DNA from 3 places in the Actinoplanes lobatus genome. Region 1 is predicted to be linked to each of the others. Evidence: riboswitches for the same ligand, from Rfam matches in the RefSeq annotation. Region 1 holds a riboswitch; each other region holds the start of a gene.
What was found. Region 1 has a riboswitch for S-adenosylmethionine ahead of thrC (threonine synthase). Riboswitches for the same ligand answer to the same signal wherever they lie in the genome.
Positions count from the first base shown of each region.

Region 2: another riboswitch for S-adenosylmethionine. It lies ahead of BJ964_RS42385 (GNAT family N-acetyltransferase); the one in region 1 lies ahead of thrC (threonine synthase).
Region 3: another riboswitch for S-adenosylmethionine. It lies ahead of BJ964_RS22875 (aminotransferase class V-fold PLP-dependent enzyme); the one in region 1 lies ahead of thrC (threonine synthase).

Region 1 covers NZ_JACHNC010000001.1:1,760,524-1,770,015, reverse strand. Annotated here, with positions in the region: gene BJ964_RS07970 (DUF3263 domain-containing protein) at 98-379, shown strand; gene BJ964_RS07965 (AAA family ATPase) at 376-2,613, opposite strand; gene BJ964_RS07960 (hypothetical protein) at 2,653-3,237, shown strand; gene BJ964_RS07955 (alpha/beta fold hydrolase) at 3,296-6,037, shown strand; gene BJ964_RS07950 (ABC transporter permease) at 6,034-6,903, shown strand; SAM riboswitch class I at 7,075-7,215, shown strand; gene thrC (threonine synthase) at 7,225-8,508, shown strand; gene BJ964_RS07940 (hypothetical protein) at 8,686-9,162, opposite strand; gene BJ964_RS07935 (GNAT family N-acetyltransferase) at 9,183-9,492, opposite strand, start outside.
Region 2 covers NZ_JACHNC010000001.1:9,289,487-9,298,978, reverse strand. Annotated here, with positions in the region: gene BJ964_RS42400 (glycoside hydrolase family 32 protein) at 1-738, shown strand, start outside; gene BJ964_RS42395 (DUF1810 domain-containing protein) at 783-1,217, shown strand; gene dacB (D-alanyl-D-alanine carboxypeptidase/D-alanyl-D-alanine endopeptidase) at 1,298-2,773, shown strand; SAM riboswitch class IV at 2,784-2,898, shown strand; gene BJ964_RS42385 (GNAT family N-acetyltransferase) at 2,909-3,547, shown strand; gene BJ964_RS42380 (HNH endonuclease family protein) at 3,552-4,190, opposite strand; gene BJ964_RS42375 (5'-3' exonuclease) at 4,389-5,294, shown strand; gene BJ964_RS42370 (putative bifunctional diguanylate cyclase/phosphodiesterase) at 5,402-8,431, shown strand; gene BJ964_RS42365 (GNAT family N-acetyltransferase) at 8,513-9,175, shown strand; gene BJ964_RS42360 (acyl-CoA dehydrogenase family protein) at 9,208-9,492, opposite strand, start outside.
Region 3 covers NZ_JACHNC010000001.1:4,946,458-4,955,949, reverse strand. Annotated here, with positions in the region: gene BJ964_RS22880 (putative bifunctional diguanylate cyclase/phosphodiesterase) at 1-1,402, opposite strand, end outside; gene BJ964_RS22875 (aminotransferase class V-fold PLP-dependent enzyme) at 1,470-2,696, opposite strand; SAM riboswitch class IV at 2,713-2,827, opposite strand; gene BJ964_RS22870 (DUF1684 domain-containing protein) at 2,902-3,687, shown strand; gene BJ964_RS22865 (M20 family metallopeptidase) at 3,697-4,761, shown strand; gene BJ964_RS22860 (HD domain-containing protein) at 4,750-5,304, opposite strand; gene BJ964_RS22855 (hypothetical protein) at 5,370-5,690, opposite strand; gene BJ964_RS22850 (glycoside hydrolase domain-containing protein) at 5,993-7,528, shown strand; gene BJ964_RS22845 (sensor histidine kinase) at 7,514-9,160, opposite strand; gene BJ964_RS22840 (sensor histidine kinase) at 9,167-9,492, opposite strand, start outside.

The DNA.
Region 1 (9,492 bases):
CGGACGTTGCGTAGCCGTGTGGTCGCTTGAGGTAGCGTCTGCGGGGATCTCCGGTGCGACCTATGCTGAGGATCCCTCGTGAAATCCGTGGTCACCGATGTCGTCTGGGAGCGCCATGCAGCCCGCCGCCGAACCGACCGGGGAGCAGCCCGCTCTCACTGACCGGGAGCTGGAGATCCTCGCCTTCGAGGGCCGGTGGTGGAAGCACGCGGGCGCCAAGGAGCAGGCCATCCGGGACACCTTCGGCCTCTCCTCGACCCGCTACTACCAGATTCTCAACGGCCTGCTCGACAACCCGGCCGCTCTCGAGCAGGACCCGGTCCTGGTCGGACGGCTGCGCCGCCTCCGCTCGACCCGGGCCCGCGGCCGCCGCCGCTAGGGCTGGTGGCTCTCGGCGTAGTTGGCGAGCCAGGCCACCTGATCCGGGTCCAGTGAGGCCCGCACCCGGGCGCGGGCCGTGGCCACGTTACCGGCGGTGACCGTGGACGCCTCCAGGGAGTCGCGCATCGCGGCCAGCGCCGACTCCCGGATCAGCGCCGAACAGTCGGCCGCCGAGAAACCCTCCAGCTCCGCGCCCAGCTCGTCGAGGTCGACCGAGTCGTCCAGCGGCACCGCCTTGGACGAGGCCCGCAGGATCGCGGCTCGCGCCTCGGCGTCCGGCGGTGGGACGTAGACCAGGCGCTCCAGCCGGCCGGGCCGCAGCAGCGCCGGGTCGATCAGGTCGGGCCGGTTGGTGGCCCCGATCACCACGACGTTGCGCAGGTCCTCGACACCGTCCAGTTCGGTCAGCAGGGCCGCCACCACCCGGTCGGTGACCCCGCCGTCGCTGCCCTGACCGCGGGCCGGCGCCAGCGCGTCCACCTCGTCCAGGAAGACCAGGGTCGGCGCCGCCTCCCGGGCCCGGCGGAACAGCTCCCGCACCGCCCGTTCGCTGTCGCCCACCCACTTGCTGAGCAGCTCGGCGCCCTTCACCGACAGCACGTTCGCCTTCCCGGTCCCGGCGATCGCCTTGACCAGGTACGTCTTCCCGCACCCGGGCGGCCCGTAGAGCAGCACCCCGCGCGGCGGCGAGACACCGAGCCGGGCGAACGTGTCCGGGTAGGTCAGCGGCCACAGCACCGACTCGGTGAGCACCTGCTTCACCTCGACCATGTCCCCGACGTCGTCGAGGGTCACGGCCGCCACCTCCAGGGTGGACTCGGCCATCGAGGTGGGCCGGACCACGTCGAGCGCGGCCTCGAAGTCGGCCATCGACACGGTCGGCGACTCGGCGTCCTTCTGCCGCAGCGCGGCGCGGACCCCGGCCTCCCGGGCCAGCGCGCCCAGGTCGGCGGCCACGAAACCGGGGGTACGCCCGGCGACCTCGTCCAGCCGCACGTCCTCGGCCAGCGGCATCCCCCGGGTGAGGACGCCCAGCTGCTCCCGCCGCATGGCCGAGTCCGGCAGCGGCACGGTCAACTGGACGGCCAGCAGGTCCGGGGCGCGGAGGACGGGATCGACCGACTCGGGCTTGCTGGTGGTGCAGACCACCGCCGTCCCGGCCGCCACGGTCTCGGCCAGCACCTGCCGGAAGATCGTGGAGATCGGTCCCGGCTCCTCGCGCGGGGCCAGCGCCTCCACGTCGACGAACAGCAGCACGGCGGGGCCGTCCGTCCGCACCTCGGCGGCCAGCTCACGCAGCCGGGCCGCCGCCGCGCTGTTGGTGAGCGCGGCCAGCTCCGGCGCCCACACCGTGCGCACCTTCGCGCCCACCGCGCCGCCGACCGCCCGGACCAGCGTGGACTTGCCCGACCCGGCGGGTCCGGAGATCAGGACCCCGAGCGTCACCCGGGTGCCCAGCCGGGTCAGCACCTCCCGGTGGTGGAAGCCCAGGTCGAGCAGCTCCTCCAGCTCCTTGGCCTGGGCGCGGAGACCGGGCAGGTCGTCCAGGTTCGGCGGAGGCGCGTCCGGGACGGCCGGCGCGGGCGTCGCGGCGCTGATCCGCGCGACCGGACCGGCCGAAGCTGTGCCCGGGCCGTCCTGCCAGGTGACCACGGTCTTCATGGTGACCAGGGACGCGTCCGCACCGGCCACCGCCACCACCCGCAGCAGGGCACTGGTCCAGCCGTAACCGACCCGGTTGGCCAGGCTGCGCCGGGCGGCTTCGAGATGCGGACGGTTCCCGGCCTCCGGCACCACGTCCTGGGGCAGCAGCGAGACGTCGTCGCCGGCGCTGACCACCTTGCCGAGCAGGGCCAGGCGCAGCATCTCCGGGGAGACCGCGGCGACCACCTCCGGCGGCCCGGACAGGGTCACCCGGTCGGCGTGCACCACCGGGATCGGGGTGACGGTCACCTCGCCGCCGTCCCGCATCCGGAGGTTGCCCAGGATCAGATCGTCGGCGTACAGCAGGCCTCCGCCGGAAGCCGCCTCGGCCCTGGCGACGAGGCAGGCGGTGGTCCGCTTGCCGGTGAGGCGCACCGGATCACCGGTGCGCAGGTCCAGCCCTGCCATCACCTCCGGATGCAACCGCACCACTCCACGCCGCGCATCCAGCGCAGCGGGGCGCAGGGTCACCGTCAGCGTGAGATCATCAGCCACCGCGCGTGCCTCCGATGGATTGTCTGGGGCCATCTGGTTCGTCCACGCTATCCGCCGAGGGGTAGTCCATTGATGAGGCGTAGACCGCTTGTCGTCCTGACGGTGGCGCTGGCCGTGCTGTCCGGGTGCACCGACCACCCGCCCACGCCGTCGGCGCCGCCCCCGGCGTCCCCGGCGGCCTCCCCCGGGACGACCCTGGACATGCCGCCGGAGAGCTTCGGCCCGCCCCCGCCGGCGCCCACCCCCACCGGCCGGCTGGAGATGAGCCCCGCCGGGTACGGCCCGTTCCGGATCGGCATGACCCAGCAGGAGGTCACCGACGCGGGGCTGGTCGCCGGGCTGTCACCGGACGGCTGCGGCAGCGCGAGCGGCTTCCCCGGTACGCCGGAGGTCGACTTCTGGGGCGGCGAGCTGGTCCGCGTACGGGTCGCCGGCCCCACCGTCGACACGGTCCCGATCGGGGCCACCGTCGCCGACGTGCAGGCCGCGTACCCGGCCGGCCGGGCGGTCACCGGCGCGGGCGGCGTCACCGGCTGGCTCGTCGTGGACGGCGCCAACGCCATGCTCGTCGAGTTCACCGCCGGTACGGCGACCGCAGTGACCGCCGGTGTGACCACCACCGTGGAGGAGGTCTTCGCCGGCGCCCGGGGATGCTGAGAGTTTTCCCAGAGAACCCTCAGCCCCGCCTCAGGGGTCTCCTACTAGCGTGTGCGCCATGTCTGCCCTGACCACCGGGTTGCGCCGCGCGCTTCCCCGGCTCAACCGGCGCCGGGTCGTCCCGGCGGTGGCCGCCCTCGTGGTGCTCGCCGCCGTGGCCGTCTGGGCCGTCCGCCCCGCGCCGGACGCCTGGACGACCGAGGATCTCCGGCTGGCCGGTGACGGCGTCGAACTGGACGCCCGCTTCTACCTGCCGGCCGACCGCGACGCCGATGTGCCCGCGGTCCTGCTGGCGCACGGGTTCGGCGGCTCCAAGGACACCGTCCGCAGCGACGCCGAGGCGCTCGCCGAGCAGGGCTACGCCGTGCTGGCCTACACCGCCCGCGGGTTCGGCCGCAGCACCGGCGAGATCCACCTGGACAGCCCGGACCACGAGGTCAAGGACGCTCAGCGGCTGCTCGACTGGCTGGCCACCCGGTCCGAGGTGGCCACCGACGGCGCCGGGGACCCGAAGGTCGCGGTGGTCGGCGGCTCGTACGGCGGGGCCCTCGCCCTGCTGCTCGCCGGCCAGGACGGGCGGGTCGACGCGATCGTCCCGTCGATCACCTGGAACGACCTGGGCACCGCCCTGGTCCCGCAGTCGGCGGACACCGGCGCGGCCGGCGTCTTCAAGAAGAGCTGGGCCGGCTACTTCTTCGGCAACGGCACGGCCTCCCTGGAAAGGGGCGGCCCATCGCGGCAGCAACCGCAGGATCCCGCGTGCGGCCGGTTCGCGAAGGACGTCTGCGCCGCCTACCTCCAGATGGCCACCAGCGGCATCCCGGACGAGAACACCCTGGCCCTGCTGCGGAAGTCCAGCCCGGCCACGGTCCTCGACAGGATCAAGGCGCCGACGCTGCTGATCCAGGGCGCCGTCGACACGCTCTTCCCGCTCTCCGAGGCGGACGCCAACGCGAAGGGCATCGCCGCGGCCGGCACCCCGGTGCGGGTGGCCTGGTTCACCGGCGGCCACGACGGCGGCGAGGGGCCCACCTCCGACTCCGACCGGCTCAAGTACCTGACGGTGCAGTGGCTCGACCACTACCTGAAGGGCGAGGGCGAGGCGCCCGGCGACGACTTCACCTGGTCCCGGGTGGCCGGATTCAGCGCGCTGGACCGCGGGCTGGTCACCAACGGCTACTCCGCGGACGCGTACCCCGGACTGGGCGGAACCGGAAGCACCTCGGTCTCGCTCGCCGGATCGGCGCAGCCGATCGCCAACCCGCCGAACGGCAACCCCGGCGCCATCTCCTCGATGCCCGGCCTCACCAGCCGGCTCAGCTCGCTGCTCAGCGGCAACGTGGCGCTGGACGTGGCCGGCCAGCACGCGATGTTCGACTCGGAGCCGCTCACCGCGGCCGCCGACGTGGCCGGGTCGCCCACGGTCCGGCTGCGGCTCGCGTCGCCGACCGGCGAGGCGGTCGTCTTCGTGAAGCTCTACGACGTGGACGCCAACGGCACGGCCACGCTCAGCGCCGGCCTGGTCGCGCCGGTCCGGCTCACCGGGCTGCCGGCCGACATCGCCCAGGCTCAGCCGGTCACCGTGACGCTGCCGGCGATCGTGCGGCAGATCGAGGCGGGCCACACCGTACGCGTCACCGTCGCCACCTCCGACCAGGCGTTCCTCACTCCCGCCCAGCCCGCCACCTACACCGTCGCGGTGGAGCCGGAGCTGACACTGCCGACGCTGACCGGCACCCCGATCGCCGACCCCGGCAGCCTGTGGTGGATCGTCCTGGCCGGCGTGGTCGCGGCCGTCCTGCTCGGCCTGGTCCTGCTGCTGGTGGTGAGCCGGATCCGGCACCGGCGGCGGGACGTGGCGGTGGTCGCCGAGCACGCCGGCACCCCGCTCGTGGTGCGCGGGCTGCGCAAGGCGTACGGGGACGGCTTCGTGGCGGTCCAGGAGATCGGCTTCACCGTGGAGCGCGGGCAGGTCGTCGGACTGCTCGGCCCGAACGGCGCCGGCAAGACCACCACGCTGCGGGTGCTGATGGGCCTCACCCAGCCGACCGAGGGCGAGATCTTCGTCTTCGGGCACCGGCTGGTCCCGGGCGCGCCGATCCTGTCCCGGGTGGGCGCGCTGGTCGAGGGCCCCGGTTTCCTGCCGCACCTGAGCGGCTACCAGAACCTTCAGGCGTACTGGCAGGCCACCGGCCGCCCGTGGGAGGACGCCCGGTTCGAGGAGGCGCTGGAGATCGCCGGGCTGGGCGACTCGGTGCACCGGAAGACCCGTAAGTACAGCCACGGCATGCGGCAGCGGCTCGCCATCGCGCAGGCCATGCTCGGCCTGCCCGAGCTGCTGGTGCTCGACGAGCCGACGGACGGGCTGGACCCGCCGCAGATCGCCGAGATGCGCCGCGTCCTCCAGCGGTACGCCACCGACGGCCGGGCCGTGCTCGTCTCCAGCCACCTGCTCGCCGAGGTGGAGCAGACCTGCACCCACGCGGTCGTCGTCAACAAGGGCCGGATCGTGGCGTCCGGCCCGGTCGGTGACATCGTCGGTGAGTCGCCGTCGGTGCAGCTGGAGGTTTCCGACGTACCGGCCGCCACCCGGATCCTGGAGGACCTGGGCGTGCTCTCGGTCCAGGCGGAGGGTGCGAACGGCCTGATCGTCGACATGAACGGGACGGCCCGCTCGGAGATCGTCGCGTCGCTGGTCGGCGCCGGCATCGGGGTGGAGCGGCTGGTGCCGCGCCGCCGCCTGGAGGACGCGTTCCTGTCCCTGGTCGGCGACAACTCGCGAGGAAGTGGAGACCGATGAGCTCGCTTGAGGCCGCGGCCGGCTACCGGCCGTCGCGCACCCTGCCGATCTGGGCCGAGGTGCGCCGCCAGGCGTCCCGCCGGCGCACCCAGCTGGCGCTCGGCTTCATGGTGCTGCTGCCGCTGATCATCCTGGCCGCCTTCGAGTTCGGCGGCGGGGGCGGACCGGACGAGGACGGCGGTGGTGGCGGCGCGTTCAGCAGCATGGCCGACCTGGCCACCTCCGGCGGCCTGAACTTCGCCCTCTTCGGCCTGGCGGTCTCGGCCGGTTTCCTGCTGGTCGTGGTGGTGGCGCTGTTCTTCGGCGACACGGTGGCCAGCGAGGCGAGCTGGGGCAGCCTGCGCTATCTGCTGGCCGTTCCGGTCCCGCGGGCCCGGCTGCTCGGCGTCAAGCTGACCGTCGCGGCCGCCTACTCGCTCGTCGCGTTGCTGCTGCTCACCGGCACCGGGCTGCTGATCGGCACGCTCCGCTACGGCTGGTCCCCGCTGGGCAGCACGATCGCCGCCGAGATCCCGCCCGCCGAGGGTGTGCTCCGGCTGCTCGGCATCCTCGCCTACCTGGCGACCACCCTGCTCGTGGTGGCCGGCCTGGCCTTCCTGCTGTCGGTCCTGACCGACGCCGCCCTGGGCGCGGTCGGCGGCGCCGTGCTCCTGTGGATCCTGTCCAGCATCCTGGACCAGATCGAGGCCCTCGGCAGCGTCCGCAACGCCCTGCCCACCCACTACACGGACGCCTGGATGGGCCTGCTCTCCACCCCCGTCCAGACCGAGGACCTGGCCAAGGGCGCCATCTCCGCGGTCGTCTACGCCACGCTGTTCTGGGGGATCGCGTTCTACCGCTTCACCCGAAAAGACATAACCTCCTAAAACCCCCTTTCTTGTACGGAAGTGCCGGGTCCCGTGGGCCGCGGCGGCCACTCCAGGCGTCCCTCCAGGCCGTCCCCCGCCGCCCGCTCATGAGAGGGGGGTGGCTCACACCTCGGGAACTCCGTGTGGTGTTGGCGGGATCTCGTCGTAAGGTGTTGGAAACAACTGAATACCTCATCCAGAGGGGCAGAGGGATACGGCCCGACGAAGCCCCGGCAACCACCGCGCATGACTCTCGATGACGAGGCAGCGACGTGGCAGGTGCTAATTCCGTCCCCGTTTCGGCAGGTCGCCGTTGGGGAAAGATGAGAGGAAACTCTAATGACGTCTGTCGTCGACGCGCCCTCCGCCACCTCCTCCTCGCCCGCTCGTGGCCTGATCTGTCGCGCCTGCGGCGCGGAGTACCCGCTGGCCGCGCAGCACGCCTGTTACGAGTGTTTCGGCCCGCTCGAGGTCGCCTACGACGAGGCGGCGCTCGCGCGGGTGACCCGGGCCCAGATCGAGGCGGGCCCGCAGAACATCTGGCGCTACGCGGCCCTGCTCCCGGCCGGCCAGGACCCGGACGCCCGGGTGACCCTGGACCCGGGCATGACCCCGCTGGTCGCCGCCCCGCAGCTGGCCGCCGCGATCGGGCTGAGCGCCCCGCTGTGGGTGAAGGACGACTCGCAGAACCCGACCCATTCGTTCAAGGACCGCGTCGTCTCGGTGGCGCTGACCGCCGCCAAGCAGCTCGGCTTCCAGCGGTTCTCCTGCGCGTCGACCGGCAACCTGGCCAACTCGGTGGCCGCCCACGCGGCCCGCGCCGGTGTGCCGAGCATCGTGTTCATCCCGGCCGACCTGGAGCAGGGCAAGGTCATCACGACCGCGGTGTACGGCGGTGACCTGGTCGCCATCCAGGGCTCCTACGACGACGTGAACCGCCTGTGCAGCGAGCTGGTGGAGACCGACGAGTTCGAGGACACCGCGTTCGTGAACGTGAACGTGCGGCCGTTCTACGCCGAGGGCTCCAAGACGCTGGGCTACGAGGTGGCCGAGCAGCTGGGCTGGCGGATCCCGGCCCAGGTGGTCATCCCGATGGCGTCCGGTGAGCTGCTCACCAAGGTGGACAAGGCGTTCTCCGAGCTGGTCGAGATCGGACTGGCCGAGGCCCCGGAGGGCGGCTGGACCGTCTTCGGCGCCCAGTCCGAGGGCTGCAACCCGATCGCGGTGGCGCTGCACGCCGACACCGACGTGATCACCCCGGTGAAGCCGACCGGCATCGCCAAGTCGCTGAACATCGGCGACCCGGCCGCCGGGCCGTACGCGATCGAGGCGGTCCGCCGCACCGGTGGCTGGATGGACTACGCCAACGACGAGGAGATCCGGGCCGGCATCCGGCTGCTCGCCGAGACCACCGGGGTCTTCGCCGAGACCGCCGGCGGCACCACGGTGGCCGTGCTGAAGAAGCTGGTGGAGAGCGGGAAGCTGGACCCCGCCAAGGAGACGGTCGTCTACAACACCGGTGAGGGCCTGAAGACCCTCGACGCGGTCGCCGGCCAGGTTGGACCGACCCACACGATCAAGCCGTCGCTGCGTGGCGCTCGCGAAGCCGGCCTGCTGGGATAACCCTCAGTGACCGGCGATCAGCCGGTTGTCGAGAATTACCTCCTCCGAGGACTTGCACTCCGATCTCCGGATGGGCAGGATGCTCTCTGCGGGAGGACGCGACGCCGTACGAGGCCCCTCACCTGAGCTTGGCGACAATCTCCGAGGGTCCCAACGATCCAGCGCTGACCCAAACGGCTACGTGCCCGGAGGCGTTGTGCGTCCGTCCTCCCGACCAAACATCCGCAGCGCCCAGGGCCTGCGCAGTGCCCACGGCCGGAGTGGCAGGTCCTCCGGGTAGTGCCCGTCGGCCAGCCCCGCGTTCCGCTCGAACCAGTTGCGTACCCCGTAGGACGTGGTGAGCGCGATCGACCAGCCGCAGGCCAGCCAGTAGGCGGGCCAGAACAGCGGGCCGAGGACGGCGTACTGGCCGGCGTGCCGGCTCTCGTGGGCGAGCAGCCGGGCCCGCTCCTCGGCGAGCAGCCACTCGGCGGTGCGCTTCGTGATGATCACCGAGCCGACCGTGAAGCAGGTCGCGGGCGGCATTCGGAGCCGGTAGTTCTCGGCGATCAGCACGCCGTGCCGGCCGCGCCGGACCCGCGCCCCGGTGGACAGCGCGATCAGCAGACCGATGAGGGTCGTCCCGTTCACGGCGGTGAGGACCGTGCGCGTCACGTGCCATCCCCGCCCGGCCATCAGGCCCGCCGTCGCATCTGGAGCTCGGTGAGGGCCGGAATGGTCGGATGCCGCAGGCGCACCCCGGTGTCGGCGAAACCCAGCTTCTCGTACGCCCGGACGGCCCGCCCGTTGCCGCACACCACCTCGAGCATCAGCTCGTCCCGCCCGGCCGCGGCCGACCAGTCGGCGACCGCCTCGATCAACTGCCCGAGGATCTTGCCGCCCCGGTACGCCGGAGTCAGGTACACCGCGAAGATCACCGTGCAGTGTGGCTCGTCCGGCAGCACGATCCCGCCGGCGTGCCCGACCAGCGGCCCACCCGGGTCG
Region 2 (9,492 bases), 7.5 Mb from region 1:
GGCCCGCTGATAGCCACGCCACCCTCCGGCGTCAGCGAGATGCGCGATCCGTACGTCTGGTGGGCCGGCAGCGGCTGGCGGATGCTGCTCGGCGCCACGATCCGCGGCGGGGCCGCCGCCGTCCTCCAGTACCACTCCGCCGACCTGCTGCACTGGGCGTACGACGGTGTGATCGTCTCCCGCGAGCAGGGCGGGTGGAGCTGCCCGCGGCTCTTCCCGCTGGACGACGCCTGGGTGCTGCTCGTCTCCAGCGGCGACGAGGTCGCCTACGCGGTCGGCGGCTACGACGGCCTGCACTTCACGCCGCGCGCCTGGGGCGCCTTCGGGCGGGGCCGCCTCGGCCCCACCGTCACCTTCGTCGACGCGGCCGGGCGCCGCTGCGTGCTCGCCCGCCTCGGTGACGCCGAGGCCAGTCCCGGGTCGGTCTGGGCGGGCTCGCTCAGCCTTCCGTGGGTTCTCTCGGTACGCGACGACCGGCTGATCGCCACCCCGCACCCCAACCTCGACCCGTACCTGATCAGCGGCGCCACCGGGCTCACCGCGGCCGGCGGGGAGGTCCGCGACCACGGCGAGCTGATCCTCACCATGCCCGTCGGCGGGGAGACGGTGCTCTTCGCCGACGCCGACATCGTCGAGGTCGCGGTCGAGGGCGTCAGCGGCCTCGGGGTGGCCCGGCGGACCGGGCCCACCGCGCCCGGCGTGCGGTTCGCCCGGTTCGGCACGGCTGCCGGCGGGTGACGGCCCGCCGTTTGCCGGGTCCCGCCACGGGCAACCCCTCCGGTATGCCTGGACCTGACGAACTACCCGATCTGATCCGATTCGTACGGGCCCAGGACGGCGTCTTCGAGCAGGCGCTCGCCGAGCTGAGAGCCGGCCGCAAACGCACCCACTGGATGTGGTTCGTCTTCCCCCAACTGGCCGGGCTGGGCTCCAGCCCGACGGCACGGACCTACGCCGTCCGGGACCTCGGCGAGGCCCGCGCCTATCTCGGCCACCCCGTCCTGGGACCGCGGCTGGTCCGGTGCGCCGAGGCGATGCTGGAGCACCACGGGCGCACCGCGGAGGAGATCCTCGGCTACCCCGACGACCTGAAACTGCGCTCGTCGATGACGCTCTTCGCCCGCGCCGCCGATGACCCGGCCCTGTTCGAGCGGGTGCTCGACCGCTACTACGACGGGCCGGACGAGCGGACTGTCGCGCTTCTCGGCGGACTGTAGGGCATTCCACCGTCCGGCGGGGCGCCCGCGTGTGACGATCGCGGCGGTCCCGTTCCCGCCGACGCCGAGGTGGCCCCTTCATGCGACGTGCCCGCGCCCTCGTCGTGGCGGTGGCCGCCACCCTGCTCGGCGTCCCCGCCCCGGCGGCCGCGTCCGGCGGGGTCACCGGCGATCTCGACCGGATCCTCACCGGCGCCGCGCTGGCCGGCGCCACCGTCGCCGTGGACGTGCGCGACGCCGCCGGGGCCGCGGTCTACCAGCGGAACTCCGGTCTGCGGGTGCTGCCGGCCTCGAACCAGAAACTGCTCACCGCGGCCGCCGCGCTCGAGGTGCTCGGCCCGGGGTACCGGTTCCGTACCACGGTCCGCGCCCGTGGCGGCGACCTTCATCTGCGCGGACAGGGGGATCCCACCCTGACGGTCGCGCGGTTCGACGGGCTGGCTGCGGACGTCGCCCGGGGCCGGAAACGGTTCACCGGGCGGCTGGTCGTCGACGACACCTGGTTCGACCGGGTGCCGCTCGGGCTGGACTGGTCGTGGCAGGACGAGTCGTTCGGCTGGACCGCACCCGTCTCGGCGCTCACCTTCGCGGCTGACGAGCGGTCCGACACCGGCGCCGTCGAGATCCGCTACCGGGGTACGGGCGGGCGGCGCCCGTCGGTCACGGTGTGGCCGCCGACCCGCAGCGTGCGGGTGGTCAACCGGGCGGTCACCGGGCGGGGCGACAGTGTGAGCGCGGTACGGGTCCACGGCGGCCGGACGGTGACGGTCACCGGATCCGTCGCGCCCGGGCGCTCCGGGACCGTGCTGGTCTCGGTGCCGGATCCGGCCGTCACCGCGGCCGGGGTGTTCCGGGCGGCGCTGCGCCGGCACGGGGTGACGGTCGCCGGGGGCACGGTCCGGGGGCCGGTCCCGGGTACGGCCCGGATCCTCGCCACGCGGGTCTCCGCCCCGTTGCGCGAGATCCTGCGGCCGTTCCTGAAGCTCTCCCACAACGGCATCGCCGAGACGCTGGTCAAGGCGATGGGCCGGGCCGCGACGCCCGGAGAACCGGGGAGCTGGCCGACCGGGCTGGCCGCGGCGACCGCCGCCCTCGGTCGCCTCGGTGTCGACACCCGGCTGCTCACCATGGGCGACGGCTCCGGCCTGAGCCGCCGCAACTGGGTCACCGCCCGGCAGCTCACCACGCTGCTCACGGCGGCCCGGCGGCGTCCCTGGTTCCCGGCCTTCCGGGCGGCCCTGCCGGTGGCCGGCGCCGCGGATCCCCTGGTCGGCGGCACCCTGCGCCACCGCATGCGGGGCACCGCCGCGGCCGGCAACGTCCGCGCCAAGACCGGCACCCTGACCGGCGTGAACGCCCTCTCCGGCTACGTGACCACCCGCGACGGCCGCCACCTGACCTTCGCCGCCCTGATCAACGGCGCCCTGACCAGCGCGGGCCCCACCCTCGACCGGGTGGCCGTGGCCCTCGCCGAGAGCACCGGCCCGCCACGCGAGGCGGCCCCGGCCCATCACCGGACCGGAAACCGCGTTGAGCATCGGGCACGTATTCCCTAGGGTCGGGGCAGGTCATGAGCGCCAGCGCGAAGCCCCGGCTCGCTGGCCGGCAACCCCCTGCTCGTGGGCGGGGTGCCCCGGGTGAGGACCTGGTCCGGCGCACCCGTGCCGGTCAAGCCGCGATGGGGGAGTGCTGTGGATCATCCTGTGCTGGAAGGCTGTCGCGTCCGTCTGGAGCCGCTCGGCCGCCACCACGCCGCGGAGCTGGCCCGGGCCGCCGGGGGCGACCGGGACTCGTTCTCCTGGACCTGGGTGCCGGCGCCCGACGAGGTCGAGGAGTACATCGACGTGCAGCTGGGGCGGGCGGAGGCCGGCTGGCTCCGGCCGTACGCTCAGATCTGTCTCGTCTCGCGACGCGCCGTGGGCGCGACCGCCTACCTGGACCCGCGTCCGTGGCCCGGCACCGAGCGGCTGCACGCGATCGAGGTCGGCTTCAGCTGGCTGACGGCCTCCGCGCAGGGCACCGGCCTCAACCTGGAGGCCAAGCTCCTGCTGTTCGAGAACGCCTTCGAGGTGTGGGAGGCGGCCCGCGTCGATCTGAAGACCGACGCCCGCAACAGCCGCTCCCGGGCCGCGATCGCCGGGCTCGGCGCCCAGTTCGAGGGGGTGCTGCGCAACTGGTCGCGGTCATGGGCGACGGGCGAGGAGGGCCGTCTGCGGGATTCCGCGATGTACTCGGTCGTCGCCGAGGAGTGGCCGCGGTGCCGCGCCTACCTGCGGCACCGTCTCGCCGAAACCGGCCGGCCGGGGAGCCGGCCGGAATCGCGCGGATGAGGCGTCAGCTGGAGCAGGTGTTGAGCATGGTCTGGAGCGCGGTCTTCTCGGACGACTGGAGCTTCAGCGCCCAGTAGTACTTCACCGCGATCCACATCTTGGCGTAGGTGCAGCGGTAGGAGCTGACCGACGGCTGCCACGTCGACGGGTCCTGGTCGCTCTTCGACTGGTTCACGTTGTCGGTGACGGCGATCAGCTGCGGGCGGGTCAGGTCGTTGGCGAAGCTCTGCCGCTTGCTGGTGGTCCAGGCGTCGGCGCCGGAACGCCACGCCTCCGCCAGCGGGACCACGTGGTCGATGTCGAGGTCGGAGGCGGCGGTCCAGGTGGCCCCGTCGTACGGGGAGTACCACGAACCGGAGGTGGCGGCGCACGCCGAGCTGACGACGACGTTGGTGCCGTCCCGCTTCAGCACCGTCTCCCGCGTGTTGCAGGTGCCGGAGATGGTGATCCAGTGCGGGAACAGGTCGCGGTCGTAGGTGCTCGCGTTCGCCTCGGCGGCCACGGTCAGGGCGTTCAGGTAGGTCTGTGCGGTCGCCTTGGTCGGGATGCCGGTCGGGGCGGCCTGGACGGGGGAGGCCAGCAGACCGAGAGTGATCAGGCCGGCGGTGAGGCCGGCGATCAGGGGACGGGGGGAGAGGCGCATGAAACGGCTCCTTTGGTGTCGTCCGATTCGGACACTGAAGAACTACGGGAGCCAAACGTCACCGGATGATGACAAGCGTGAATTTCTTATGACCGAACAAAAAAGATCAAAATGGCGCCGGAAACATCCCGTTAACAGACGGCGAGCGCGCTCCGCCCGTACCGGAAACGGGGTCGGCGAAGCCGATAAGGTGGGCGGGTGAGACCTCTGCTGGCCGTCGACGCCCCGAGCCTCTACTTCCGTGCGTTCCACGGCATACCGGAGAAGGCGGCCCGGACCGCGGCCGGTGAGCCGGTGAACGCGATCCGCGGCTTCCTCGACATGCTCGCCCAGCTCATCCGCACCCGCCGCCCGGACCGCCTGGTGTGCGCGCTGGACGCGGACTGGCGCCCGGCCTGGCGGGTGGAGCTGGTGCCGTCGTACAAGAAGCACCGGGTCGCCCACGGTGACGTCGAGGAGGTGCCGGCGTCGCTGGAGCGGCAGGTGCCGGTGCTGCTGGAGACCCTCGAGGCGATCGGCATCCCGGCGTTCGGCGTGAAGGGGTACGAGGCCGACGACGTGCTCGGCACGCTGGCGTACGGGCAGCCCGCGCCGGTCGAGGTGGTCTCCGGCGACCGTGACCTGTTCCAGCTGGTCGACGACGCCCGCGGGACCCGCCTGCTCTACTGCGGCCGCGGCGTGGCCAAGCTGGAGGACGCCGACGAGGCGCTGGTCCAGGCGAAGTACGGGGTCGAGGCGCGGTGGTACGCGGACTTCGCCGCGATGCGCGGCGACCCCAGCGACGGTCTGCCGGGCGTGGCCGGCGTCGGCGAGAAGACCGCGGCGCGCCTGATCGAGAGGTACGGCGGGGTCGAGCACATCCTGGCCGCCCTGGACGACCCGGACGCCGGTTTCGCCCCCGGCGTGCGGACGAAGCTGTTGGCCTCCCGGGAGTACCTGGGCCGCGCCCTACCGGTCTGCAAGGTGGCCACCGACGTGCCGCTGCCCGCCTTCGACCCGGTCCTGCCGGCCGCCCCGCGCCACCCGGACGCGCTGCTGGCGCTCGCCGAGCGGTGGAACCTGGCCGGATCGGCCCGGCGCCTGGTGGACGCGATGGCCGGCTGAGGCCGGTTGCCGGACGGTTGCGCCCGCAGCGGGCGGCTCATGTCGGCCCCCGCGGACCCGATACGGCGAGTCGGCAACTGCCCGCCGCCTCACGATCGGAGTACGCCTTGTCGACGCGAGCCGTTCGCGCGTGCTTCGGTGTCTGGATCCTGGCTCTCGCCGGTGTCTATTACGCCGTTCCCGACAGTCACCTCTTCACCTGGGCGGCGCTGGGCTATTCCAGCGCCGCGATGGTGCTGGTGGGTGTCCGGAAGCATCGCCCGCAGCGGCGGCTGCCGTGGATTCTGATCAGTCTCGCGCTGGTCCTCTTCACCACCGGTGACACCTGGTACAACCTGGAGCTGGTGCTCGGCCGCGACCCCGGCTTCCCGGGGCCGGCGGACCTGTTCTACCTGCTGGTGTACCCGCCGCTGGCGGCCGGGCTGCTGCTTCTCGTACGGGCCCGCGGCGGCGGCGCCGCCAACCGCGCGGCGCTGCTGGACGCGCTGGTGCCGACGGTCGGGCTGGGCCTGCTGGCCTGGGTGTACTGGATCGCGCCGTGCGCCCGCGCCGAGGACCTGTCGGTGCTGGGGAAGCTGGTGTCGATCGGCTACCCGCTCGGCGACGTGCTGGTGCTCGCGATGATCCTGCGGATGTTCACCGGCGCGGGCCGCCGGCCGGGCGCGGCCGCCACCCTGGGCGCCGCGATGGTGGGCCTGCTGGCCGCCGACGTGTTCTACGGCCAGTCGCAGCTGAACAGCGCGTGGGTGCTGGGCGGCCCGGTCGACCTCGGCTGGATCGTCTTTTACTCGGTGACCGGCTTCGCGGCGCTGTCGCCGTCGATGCGGTCGCTGTCGGCACCGGGCGAGCCGGTCGTCCCGGAGATGGGCCGCCACCGGCTGTTCTGGCTGACCACGGCCGCGCTGATCGCGCCGGCGATGCTGGCCGTCGAGTACTTCGTGGGCCGGGAGGGCGTGGTCGACGCGCCGGTCATCGCGGTCGCCGCGGCGGTGATGTTCCTGCTGGTGCTGGGCCGGGTCGCGGACCTGGCCCGGACCCAGCGGGCGGCCGGCCTCCGGGAGCGGGCGCTGCGCGAGGCCGTGGCGCTGCTGAACGCGGCCGTCACCGACGTGGGCGTGGCCGCCGCGATCCGCCAGGCGGTGGCCCGGCTGATTCCCGCGGACCAGCAGTACCACCTCCAGTTCTCGGTGCCCGAGCCGGGCACCGCCGCGGTGCGGGTGCGCCTGGCGGCCGCCGCCGATCTGCCGGACGGGCTGGAGTCGGGCGGTTTCCCGCACGCGCTCTGCACCACCCAGCAGCTGCCCGGTGACCGGGTCGGGACCATGGTGCTCGGCGCGCCGGACCCCGTCCTGCACGTGATGCGCCCGGCCTTCGAGACGCTCAGCGCCCAGATCAACGCGGTGCTGGAGCGGATCGCGCTGACCGCCGAGGTGAGCCGCCGGGAGGGTGAGGCCCGGTTCCGCACCCTGATCCAGAGCGCCTCCGACGTCATCCTGGTGCTGGACTCCGACGGTGTCATCCGCTACGCCACCCCGTCCGCGGAGACCCTGTTCGGCGCCGATCCGACCGGTGCCCCGATCGCCGATCTGATCGCGGCACCGGAGGCGCTGCGGGAGGTCCTCGACCGGATGGGCGCGGGCGATCTGGACGACATCGAGCTGACCGCGGTCGGCGCCGGCGGCCGCGCCATCGAGATCGAGTGCGACCTGCGGGACCTGCGCGACGACCCGACGGTGGGCGGCCTCGTGGTGACGCTGCGGGACGTGACCGCGCGGCGCGGGCTGGAGAGCGACCTCACCCACCAGGCGTTCCACGACGCGCTGACCGGGCTCGCCAACCGGGTGCTGTTCCGGGACCGGCTGGAGCAGGCGTTCTGCGTGGCCGAGCGGGACGGCGCCACCCTCGGCGTGCTCTTCGTCGACCTGGACGACTTCAAGGAGGTCAACGACACCCTCGGGCACGCGGTCGGCGACCAGCTGCTGCTCGCCGTGGCGCGGCGGATCTCGGCGATCATCGGGGCCGGCAGCACGGCGGCCCGGATGGGCGGCGACGAGTTCGCCGTCCTGGTCGAGCAGAGCGACACCGTGGACGCCGCGGAGACGGTGGCGGCGCGGCTCGTGGAGGCCCTGGAGGCGCCGATCGAGGTGTTCGACGGCGACGGCGGCACGCACGTGGTCAGCGGCGCGGCCAGCATCGGCGTGGCCACGAACCGGGAGGCCGAGTCGGCCACCGAGCTGCTGCGCCACGCCGACCTGGCGCTCTACCTGGCCAAGGGCAACGGCAAGAGCGGCTGGCGGCGTTACCAGAGCGACCTGCACACCGCCATGGTGCAGCGGCTGGAGATGCGTACCGCCCTGCACGAGGCGATCGAGGAGGAGCAGTTCGTCCTCCAGTACCAGCCCATCGTGGAGCTCGCCGACCAGCGGATCACCGGCGTCGAGGCGCTGGTCCGGTGGCAGCACCCGTCCCGTGGCCTGCTCGGTCCGTTCTTCTTCGTGGAGGCGGCCGAGGAGAGCGGCGCGATCGTCGGGATCGGCTCGTGGGTGCTCCGCGAGGCGCTGCGGCAGTTCGCGCGGTGGCGGGCGGAGAACCCGGAGACGACGCTGCGCTACGTGAGCGTCAACGTGTCGGCGCGGCAGTTCCGGACCGCGGACTTCGCCGACCAGGTACGCCGGGCGCTGACCGACACCGGGGCCCGGGCGCAGTGGCTGCTCCTGGAGATCACCGAGAGCCTCGTGCTGCGGGACGCCGAGAAGGTGCTGGCGGATCTCGAGGAGTTGCGGGCCATGGGCGTACGGATCGCGATCGACGACTTCGGCACCGGCTACTCGTCGCTCAGCTACCTTCGGCAGATGCCGGTGGACGTCGTTAAGCTGGATAAATCGTTCATCGACGACATTCTGACGAGCCGGCAGCAGCACGCGCTGGTCGACGCGATCGTCACCCTGTCGCACAACCTCGATCTCGCGGTCGTCGCCGAGGGCATCGAGGAGGTTGGTCAGCGGGCCGCCCTGGACGCCATGGGCTGCCGGTACGGCCAGGGCTACCACTTCGCCAAGCCGCTGTGGCCGGCCGACATCCCGGAACTCACCGTGGCCGTGGAGGAACCGACGGTGCGCCGGCAGGCAACCGTATGACGGAACCCGACAGATAAGCGTGCGGGTGGTTAGACGGATATCTACTGGCGCGACCCGCCGGCAGGAGGCAGGGTCTGGGGTGTGCTGAACAACCCCGTGTGGGCCGCCCTCACCGGGCCGCAGGCGTGTTTCGCCGAGGCCGCGGGCAACGCCGCCCGATACCTGCCCGAGATCGCCCCGTTCGCCGCGCTGAGCGACCCAGCCGACCCGGCCGCCTGGCGTGATCTGGCGACGATCACCGACCACGCGCTCCTCACCGGCCCGTCCATCACCCCGCGCGCGGGGTGGGAGGTGGACCGGGTCACCCCGGGAGTGCAGATGATCGGCCAGAGCATGTCCGGTGTCGAGGATCCGGAGGCCGTCCCGCTCACCGAGAAGGACGTTCCCGAGATGCTCGACCTGGTCGCCCGCGCCGAGCCCGGCCCGTTCCTCAAACGCACCGTCGACCTCGGCCGCTACCTCGGCATCCGGGACTCCGGCGGCCGTCTCATCGCGATGGCCGGCGAACGCTTCCGGATGCCCGGCTGGACCGAGGTGAGCGCGGTCTGCACCGACCCGGCCTACCGCGGCAAGGGCCTCGGCGCACGGCTCACCCTCGCCGTCGCGGCCGGCATCCTGGCCCGCGGCGAGCTGCCGTTCCTGCACGCGGTCCACGACAACGAGAACGCGATCCGGCTCTACGGCCGCCTCGGCTTCACGCACAGCGCCGACGTGGTGTTCGCGTCCTTCAGATACACGGGGTAGAGGCGTGAAGGCCGGCCGTCGACGGCCGGCCTTCAGAGCTGGCCGTGATTGGGCGGCAGCTGATCCGCCAGCTCGTAGGCCGCGATGTGCGCGTACTTCCAGTCCATCGGGTCGTGGACGCTGTGCGTGCGCGCGTTGCGCCAGTGCCGGTCCAGGTCGTACTTCGCGGCCGCCGAACTCGTCCCGCACATGGTGAACAGCTCCGACCCGGCCTCCAGCGCCACCTCGCTGCCGAAGGCCTTCGCGGCCGCGACGGCGAGCGAGCCACGTGCCGCGGCCTCGGCGTCCGCGGGGATCAACCCCACTTCATCGAGGGT
Region 3 (9,492 bases), 3.2 Mb from region 1:
TGCCGCCGGCGCGCTTGGCCGCGTACATGGCGGTGTCCGCGGCGAGCACGACCTCCTCGGCGGACACCCCGCCGAAGGCCGTGGTGACGCCGACGCTGACCGACACGGGCAGCTCGGAGCCACCGACGGCGAGCGGCCCGGCGAGCGACGCGAGGATGCCTTTACCGATCCGCAGGCCGGTGCCGGACGGGCCGGGCAGCGCCGCGATGAACTCGTCGCCGGCGAGCCGGGCGAGCAGGGCGCCGTCCGGGACGACCTGGGTGAGACGTGCGGCCAGGGCGCGCAGCACGGCGTCGCCGGTGCCGTGCCCGGCCTCGTCGTTGATCGACTTGAAGCGGTCGACGTCCAGGTAGATGACGCTGACCGGTTCGGCGCTGCTCGCCAGCAGCAGCTCCAGGTCCTCCTCGAACGCCTTGCGGGACAGCAGGCCGGTGAGCGAGTCGTGCCGCACCTGGTGGCGCAGCTCGGCCTCGTGGTCGCGGGTCGCGGTGACGTCGATGCAGTGTGCCAGGACCAGCCGCAGCCGGCCGGCGCGGTCGCGCAGGCCGGTGGCGTGGGTCTGCACCCAGATCAGCGAGCCGTCGTCGGTACGCCGGTACTGCCGGGTCACGTTCGTCGGCTCGCGGGACTCGGTGGCCAGCCGCATCAGGCTCGGCTCGCTCTCGTCGACCTGGACGAGCGGCAGGTCGGCGACGCGGAACCCGTCCGGCAGCCGGTCGGGCAGGCGCAGCCAGTCCCGGTACGCCGGGTTGATGCGCAGGATCCGCCCGTCCGGGCCGAACATGGCCATCGGCACCGGCGTCTCGTCGAAGGCGACACCGAGCTGGGCCTGGCTCTCGTCCAGGTTGTCCTGGGCGCGCCGCTCCTCGGTCTCGGTCAGCCGCCAGGCGACCACGTGGAATCCGGCGGCGGCCAGCACCGCGATGCCGTGCAGCAGCGCCCAGACCAGCGGGTTCGCCTGCGCCTGGCCGTGGCCGAAGGTGTGGCCGGCATCGGCCGCCCCGAAGCCGGCGTGGTGCACCACGGTGACGGCCAGGAAGCCACCGAACGGCGCCCAGTCCCGGTAGAGGGCGAGCGCCCCGATCACGATGAAGAACGTGAAGTGCGCCTCGGTGAGACCGTGACACAGCGATACGAACCCGGCGCACGACACCGCGAAGCCGAGCGCCACGGCGATCGACCGGGCCCGCCGGTTCCGCAACCGCGCGGCCGCGACCAGGCCGGGCAGCAACAGGCCGTCGATGATCAGCAGGTCGGCGGGGTGCTCGGCGCGGAACACGCCGAACACCGTCAGCAGCACCATGCAGACGGCGAGCAGCACCGTCAGAAGCCGGTGCCGGCCCTCCCAGTCCTCGTCCCGGAGGCCGCCGCCGGCCGGGAGCCGGTCACGGAGCCGCGTCATCCACGTCGCCACGGTGGGAACGATCGGCTTCCCGGTGCCCGGGTCTCAGAACCCTTCCGGTTGCGAATCAGGTGCCGAGCACCGCGCGGAGCCCGTCGAGCAGCCGGTCGGTGTCCTCGGCGGTGCTGCCCAGGCCGAAGCTGATCCGCAGCAGTCCGGGCGGGCCGTCCCCGCAGCTCCCGGCGCGGCCGTCACGGGTGAGCCGGCGGACCAGCGGGTGGGCGCAGAACTGCCCGGCCCGTACGCCGATGCCGTGCTCGGCGTCCAGCCGCCGGGCCACGGCCGCCGGATCGTGATCCGCCAGGGCCAGCGAGACGATCCCGACCCGGGGGTGGTCCGGCCCGAAGACGCTGACCTCGGTGGCTCCCGGCAGACCGGCGAGACCGTCGCGCAACCCGGCCAGCAGTTCCTGCTCGTGGGCGTGCAGGGCGGCCCGGTCGGCGGCGTCCAGCGCCTCGCAGACCGCGGCCAGCGCCACCGCGCCGGGCAGGTTCGGGGTGCCGCCCTCGTGCCGGGCCGGGCCGGTGGCCCAGGTCAGGTCGCCGGGACGGTCGCCCACCACGGCGCTCGCGCCGCCACCGGCGAGGTACGGCTCCGCCGCGTCCAGCCAGTCCGAGCGGCCGGCCAGCACCCCGGCGCCGAACGGGGCGTACAGCTTGTGGCCGGAGAACGCCAGGTAGTCGGCGCCCAGGTCGTCGAGGCGTACGGGGGCGTGCGGGGCCAGCTGGGCGGCGTCGACGATCACCCGTACGCCGTGCGCGCGGGCCACCTCGGCGAGCTCGCGGACCGGCCACACCTCGCCGGTGACGTTGCTCGCGCCGGTGACGGTCAGCACGGCCGGCCCGTCCAGGCCCTCGCACGCCTGCCGCAGCGCGGTGACGGCGTCCCCGGACGACGCCGGCAGCGGCAGGCGCAGCGGGTTCGGCCAGGGCAGCAGGTTGGCGTGGTGCTCGCCCTCGAACTGGATCGTGGTGGTGCCCGGCGGCAGCGCGCGGGCCAGCAGGTTGAGCGCGTCGGTGGTGTTCCGGGTGAAGATCACCGCGTCGCCGGGGCGGGCGCCCACGAACTCGGCGACCACGTCGCGGGCCAGCTCGTACGCCAGCGTGGAGCCGCGGGAGCGTACGCCGGTGCCGCGGTGCACCGAGCCGTAGCGTGGCAGAAGGTCCTGGACCGCGTCGGCCGCGGCCCGCACGCACGGCGCCGACGCCGCGTAGTCGAGGTGGGCGAAACGCACCAGTTCGCCGGAGGGGAGGGCAACCTTGAGATCGTCGCCGAGAATGTCCAGAGATGGCATGACCGCGCCTCCACGGATTCGCCGTTTGCCGGCGTCGGACGACACCGGCCCGGTCCTCACCCGGGGCACCCCGTCGCGAACTGGAGGGTTGCCGGCCAGCGAGCCGGGGCTTCGCGCTGGCACTCATGACCTGCCGAGGAAGTTAGCAGATGTCACGACCCCGGCCAATAACCCATGCAACAAGTAGAGATTAAGGTCCTATGGCATGACGACCTTGTTCCAGCAGGAGTGGGACCAATGGCACGCCGACCACGAGAAACGGCGCGCCGACCCGCACGGCTTCCTCGCGATCACCGGCCTGCACTGGCTGGACGCCACCCCGCAGCGCTTCGACGGCGCGCCCGGTGAGTGGAGCAGCGGCCCGGACGGGGTGACCGTGGCGCTCGGCGCCGGCGAGACGCTCACCGTCGACGGGCGGGAGCTGACCGGGACGCACCGGTTCCCGCCCCTGGCGGAGAACGCCGGTGTCACCGTCGGCCACGGCGGCGCGGTGATCGAGGTCGCCCGGCGGGGCGGCGTCGACGTGATCCGGCCGCGGCATCCGGACAACCCGGTGCTGACCGCCTACACCGGCACGCCCGCCTACCCGGCCGAGGAGAAGTGGGTGATCGGCGGCCGGTTCACGGCGTTCGCCGAGCCGGAGCCGGTCACCGTCGGGTCGGTGGCCGAGGGCGTCGAGCACGTCTACGAGTCGCCCGGCCGGGTCGAGTTCACGGTGGGCGGGGAGCCGCAGTCGCTGACCGTCTTCAACGGCGGCGCGCCGGGATCCCTGTTCGCGCTGTTCACCGACGCCACCTCGGGGCTGACCACCTACGCCGCGAACCGCAGCCTGTTCATCGCCCCGCCGGAGGAGGACGGGTCGGTGGTGCTCGACTTCAACCGGGCCACGAACCTGCCGTGCGCCTACACCGCGTTCGCGACCTGCCCGCTGCCGCCGGCCGGGAACCGGCTGCCGGTCGCGATCGAGGCGGGAGAACGGCTTCCGCGGTAGTTTTCATCGATGGATGAACTCGCCGAACTGATCGGGATCCGGTCCACCGCCGACCGGCCGGCCGACCTGCGGCGGGCACTCGACATGGTGCTCGGCGTGGTCGGCCCGGGGTTCGAGGTCCGCCGGTTCGAGTCCCGCGGGAAGCCGAGCGCCCTGGTGTCCACCCCGGGCCCGCCCCGGGTGATCCTCAACGCCCACCTGGACGTGGTCCCCGGGGCGACCGGGCAGTTCACCGCCCGCGCCGACGGCCACCGGCTGTACGGTCGCGGCGCCCACGACATGAAGGCCGCCGCCCTGGTGATGGCCACGGTGTTCCGGGAGGTGGCGCCCACCCTGCCGTACCCGGTGGCCCTGCAGCTGGTCACCGACGAGGAGGTGGGCGGTTTCGACGGCACCGGGCACCAGGTGGCACAGGGCGTCCGGGCCGGCTTCGTGATCATCGGCGAGCAGAGCGGCTTGCGGATCGTCACCGAGTCGAAGGGCATCATCCGGGCCCGGCTCAGCGCGACCGGCCGCACCGCCCACGCCGCCTACCCGTGGCTGGGGTCGAACGCGCTGCTCACGGTGACCGCGGCGATCCGGCGGCTGCTCGACCGGCATCCGGTCCCGGCCGCCGAGGAGTGGACCACGACGGTCAACGTGGCCCGGATCGACACCTCCAACGAGGCCGCCAACGTGGTTCCGGCGGACGCGTCGGCGCTGCTCGACATCCGGTTCCCGCCGTCCGACGAGGATCTGGCCGGCCGGTCGGCCGGCGAGATCGCGGCCCACCTGACAGCGGTGGCCGGTGCCACGGTCACCGTCGAGGCGCTGGGCGCGCCGCACCACGCCGATCCGGAGAGCGCCGAGGTGCGACTGCTGCGAGCGGCCGCGCAAGAGGCGGGGTACGACGGCTCGCTGCTGCGCAAGCACGGGGCGGCCGACGGCCGGTTCTACTCGGCGGTGGGCGTGGACGCGGTGATCTTCGGGCCGGGCGGCGACGGGCAGCACGGCCCGGAGGAGTTCATCGATCTGCGAACGCTCCCGCCGTACCGGAAAGCGCTCGAAGGTTTTCTGAAAGGTCTAGGCGGCTAGCAGGTGCTCGACGCGGGCGGCCGTGCCCCGCAGGTGGGGGCGGCGGTCGGCGTCGACGGCCGCGTTCCACGAGCAGGGGCCCTGCCGGTGCAGCATCTCCGTGTAGCGGGCCTCCGGGTCGACCCGCAGACCGGTCGGGCCCACCGTCTGGTCGGCGTAGGTGAGGGCGTCGGCCATCAGGCTGCGCTCGTCCGGGAAGGCGGCGAGCTGACCGGCCAGACCACGGGCGGCGCCCACGAAACGGGCGCCCGAGTGGTAGGCCACCAGACCGGCGATCCGGGCCGGCCAGCCCTCGCCGCTCAGGTGCACGGCGCCGTCCAGCGGGTGGAAACCGGTCAGCGCGATCGGCTCGGCATAGCCGATGTCGTGCAGCCAGGCGGCCGCGACCAGAACGTCGGGATCGAGGCCGAGCCGGGCGGACAGCTCGGCGGCGCGGTGGGCCACCCCGGCGGTGTGCTTCCAGCGGTTGCCGCTGTCACCGATCAATGACTCGGCCACCAGCCGGGCCGTGTCGGCGCGCGATCGGAGCAGCACATCGGTCATGGGCGGATGCTATGCCGGGGCGGGTTAACGGCGGATGGACGGCCGATGGCCGGTGACCGAAAAGGTCAGTGTCCCCGGACCCGCTGAGCGGGCACACCGGCCGCCGCGAGCTGCTCGGCGAGCCGCCCGTTGGGATTGTCGACGAAGACGGCGACCTGGAGGTCGTCGCCGAGCCCGCACGCGGCGGCCACCGAACCCAGGTTGATCGGGTCCAGCTCGGGCACGTCGGCCAGGTCGACGATCAGCCGCAACGGCCGGACGCGGCGCACGGTGTGCACCAGGAGCTGCCGCAACTCCACCGCCACATCGGGGCCGACCGATCCATGTGGCTGGATGACCACACTGCCGTCCGGGCTGGTGCTCACCTCGAGTACCGAGCTACGCATCGGACTACCTCTCGCTACCCAGCGTTCATCTGGCCGCCCACCCTAGGTCGCGGAGGGGAGACGGGTCGCCAACGGCACATGACCATCCGGTGAACAGCTCATCGATGTGAGCAATGACCGAACAGATGATCATCCTGGACCGAACGGACGTATCCGAATCGACCGATGCCTGCTTGTCTCGATGGGCCTTTCGAGATGACGAAGTAGGTCCATTTATGAACGCTGCGCCCAGCCGAGGGCGTCACCGGTTGAATCCCCGCCGACTCGTCAGGTACCGGAAGCGATTACTCACCGCCCTCGTCGTGACACTGTCGGTCGCCCCGCTGGCGTTCGTCAACGGCAACGCCACCGCGGCCACCGCCCTCGCCCCGCAACCGGGCGACTTCACCGGGTACGGCTTCGACGCCTGTACGGCCCCGTCCAGCGAGACGATGGCGGCCTGGCTGAAGTCGTCGCCGTACCGCGCGGCCGGCATCTACTTCGGCGGCAACAACCGTGGCTGCACGCAGAAGAACCTCACCGCCGAGTGGGTCCGCGAGCAGGTCACCGCGGGGTGGCGGCTGATCCCGCTGTACGTCGGCCCGCAGGCCAGCTGCACGTCGGTCACCAAGAAGAACCTGATCGACAACACCCAGGCCGCAGCGCAGGGCCGGGCCACCGCCGAGGACGCGGTCCGGCAGGCCACCGCGCTCGGGCTCGCCAAGGAGAGCGTGCTGATCTACGACATGGAGTCGTACGACAGCAAGAACACCGTGTGCCGCGAGGGCGTGCTGGCGTTCATGAACGCGTGGACCAACCGGCTGCACGACTACGGCTACTTCTCCGGCTACTACAGCAGTGCCGCGTCCGGCATCGCCGACATGGTCGCGGTCTACAACAGGCCGTGGTACGTGCGACCCGACTACATCGACTTCGCCCGCTGGGACCAGGTCGTCACCGTCTCCGACAAGGTGGTCCCGGCGTCGTACTGGGCGCCGAAGCGCCGGATGAAGCAGTACCGGGGCGGCCACCAGGAGACCTGGGGCGGCGTCACCATCAACATCGACAACGACTATCTGGACTTCGCCCGCCTGCCGGGCGCCAAGCTGTCCGACTGGAACCGCAACGGCTGGTCGGACGTGATGGCCCGGACCACGTCGACCGGCAACCTGTTCGCCTACCCCGGCAACGGCGTCTACATCTCCGAGGGCTACCGCTCGAAGGTCGGCTCGTACGCCTCGGCGAACGCGCTGCTGCGGATGGACCTGAACCGGGACGGCTACGTCGACCTGATCGCCCGGAACCGGGCCGGGGCCGTGTACTTCTACCCGGGCCTGAGCAACGGGAAGTTCGGCACTCGCAAGCAGCTCTACAAGAACCTGAGCCACCTGCGGGAGCTGACCGCGATCGGCGACCTCAACCGGGACGGCTACCCCGACATGCTGGCCGCGCAGACCAGCAACGGCAACCTCTACCTCTACCCGGGGGTCAAGGGCGCCAAGTTCGGCAAGCGGAAGGCGATCGCGTACGGCGACTGGAACACCCGCAGCGAGTTCGCCGGCGTCGGCGACTTCGACCGGGACGGTTTCCCGGACCTGGTCGTGAAGCTGAACAGCAACAACGGCATCTACCTGTACCGCGGGAAGTCGGGTGGCCTGCAGACCGCGCTGCGGATCGGCTCGGCCGCCGGACTGCGCGACCTGTACGGCATCGGCGACTTCGACCGGGACGGCTTCACCGACCTGGCCGCGGTGCAGTCGTCGACCGGCTACCTGATGCTCTACCGCGGCACCGGCAAGGCGCTCACCGCCGGGCTGCGCCTGTCCACCGGGTACCAGAGCCGTTCACCCCTGTTCTGACCCGGGCAGGGTGAACGACACGGTCGTGCCACCGCCGGGGGTCTCGTCCACACGGATGGCCCCGCCGTGCCTCTCCACGATGCGCCAGCACGTGGAGAGGCCGATGCCGTGGCCGCCCGCCGTGCCGTTGCCGAGCCGGGTGAACATGTCGAAGACGCGTTCCCGCTGGTCCGGGGGGATGCCGAGGCCGTTGTCGGCGACCCGGACCGTCCAGCCGGGTTCGGCCCGCTCGGCGGTGACCGTCACCCGGCACGGCCGTTGCGGGTCCCGGTACTTGATCGAGTTGCCGACCAGGTTCTGCAACAGCTGACGGATCAGCACCGGGTCGCCGGTCGCCACCGGCAGCGGACAGGGCGCCTCGACCACCGCGCCGGCCGCCTCGGCGGCCGGCCGCAGGTCGCCCTGGACCTGTTCGAAGAGGTCGGCCAGATCGGCTTCGCCCAGCCGCACCGGCGCGCTGCCGGCCTGCGCGTAGTCGAGCAGCGACCGGATCAGTTCCCGCATCCGGCTCACCGCCCGGGTGGCCGCCTCCACCCACTTGCGCGGGCGCCCCTCCACCTCGTCGCCGATCAGCTCCAGGTAGCCGCCGACCGCGGCGAGCGGGGCGACCAGGTCGCGGCTGACCGCCCCGGCGAAGTTGGCCAGGTCGGCGTTGGAGCGGCGCAGCTCGGTGTTGGCCGCGGCCAGCTCGCGGCGGGCCTCCTCGATGGCGCGCTGCTGCGCCCGGGCGCCGGTGACGTCGTGCATCGCGACCACCGCGCCGAGCCGGGCGCCGTCCACGCCGGTCAGCGCCCGGCCGCTGACGCTGACGTGCAGCGGATCCGCCCCGGACCGCTTGATGATCAGCTCGGCGTCCTTGACGGCGCCGTCGCGCAGCGCCCGGATCAACGGCACCCGTCCCGCCGGCAGCAGGGTGTGCCCGTCGGTCTCGAACAGCTGGTACCGGTTCGGGAAATCGTCCGGGTCGACGTCCGGGTCGGCGTCGGTGCCGTGCCACTCACGGGCGGCCCGGTTGAAGAGGGTGAGCCGTCCGGCCGGGTCGGCCGCGACCACCGCCACGTCGATGGTGTCCAGCAGGGTGTCGGTCCACCGCTGCCGTTCCTCGGCCAGGGTGGCCAGCTCGGCGTTGATCCGGGCCTGGCGGCGCCGTTCGAACAGCGCCAGGACGATCTGGGCCAGGTCCTTGAGCCGGGCGATCTGCTCGTCGCTCAGGTCCCGCGGCACCAGGTCGAAGACACAGAGCGAGCCCAGCGCGTACCCCTCCGGTGTCACCAGCGGCGCGGAGGCGTAGAAGCGCATGCCGGACCGGGCGCCCGTCACCCACGGGTTGTTTCGGTAGACCGGATCGGCACTGGCGTCCCGGACGTAGATGAACCGGCCGGTCTCGAAGCGGATGGCGCACATCGAGTCGGCGCGGTCCGAGTCGCCGCCCTCGAAGCCGACCGTGGTGAGCTGGCACTGCCGGTTCTCGTCGATCAGGTTGAGCGAGGCGTGCGGCACCCCGGCGACCGCCGCCGCCACCCGCACCACCGCCTCCAGCTCGTTGCCCGCCGGAGAGTCGAGCAGCCGGTATTCGTGCAGCGCGGCGAGACGCGACCGCTCCTGTTCCGGCAACCGTTCCGCCAGGTCCACGTGGGTCTAATCGGCAGCGGGCCCGCTGAACTGACTCGTTGGCCCATCGGTGACGGGCAGGGCGACGGTGACGGTGAGCCCGCCGCCCGGCGTGTCATCGAGGGTGATCGTCCCGCCGTGCCGGTCCACGATCCGCTTGCAGCTGGGCAGCCCGATCCCGTGTCCCGGCCGGGAGAACATGCCGAACGCCACGGCGCGCCGCGGCGGCGGGATGCCGGGCCCGTTGTCGGCGATCCGCAGCGACGGCCCGTCGGCGCTCACCTCGATCCGGCACGGCCGGTCCGGGCGCCGGTGCTTCAGCGCGTTGCCGAGCAGGTTCTGCAACAGCAACC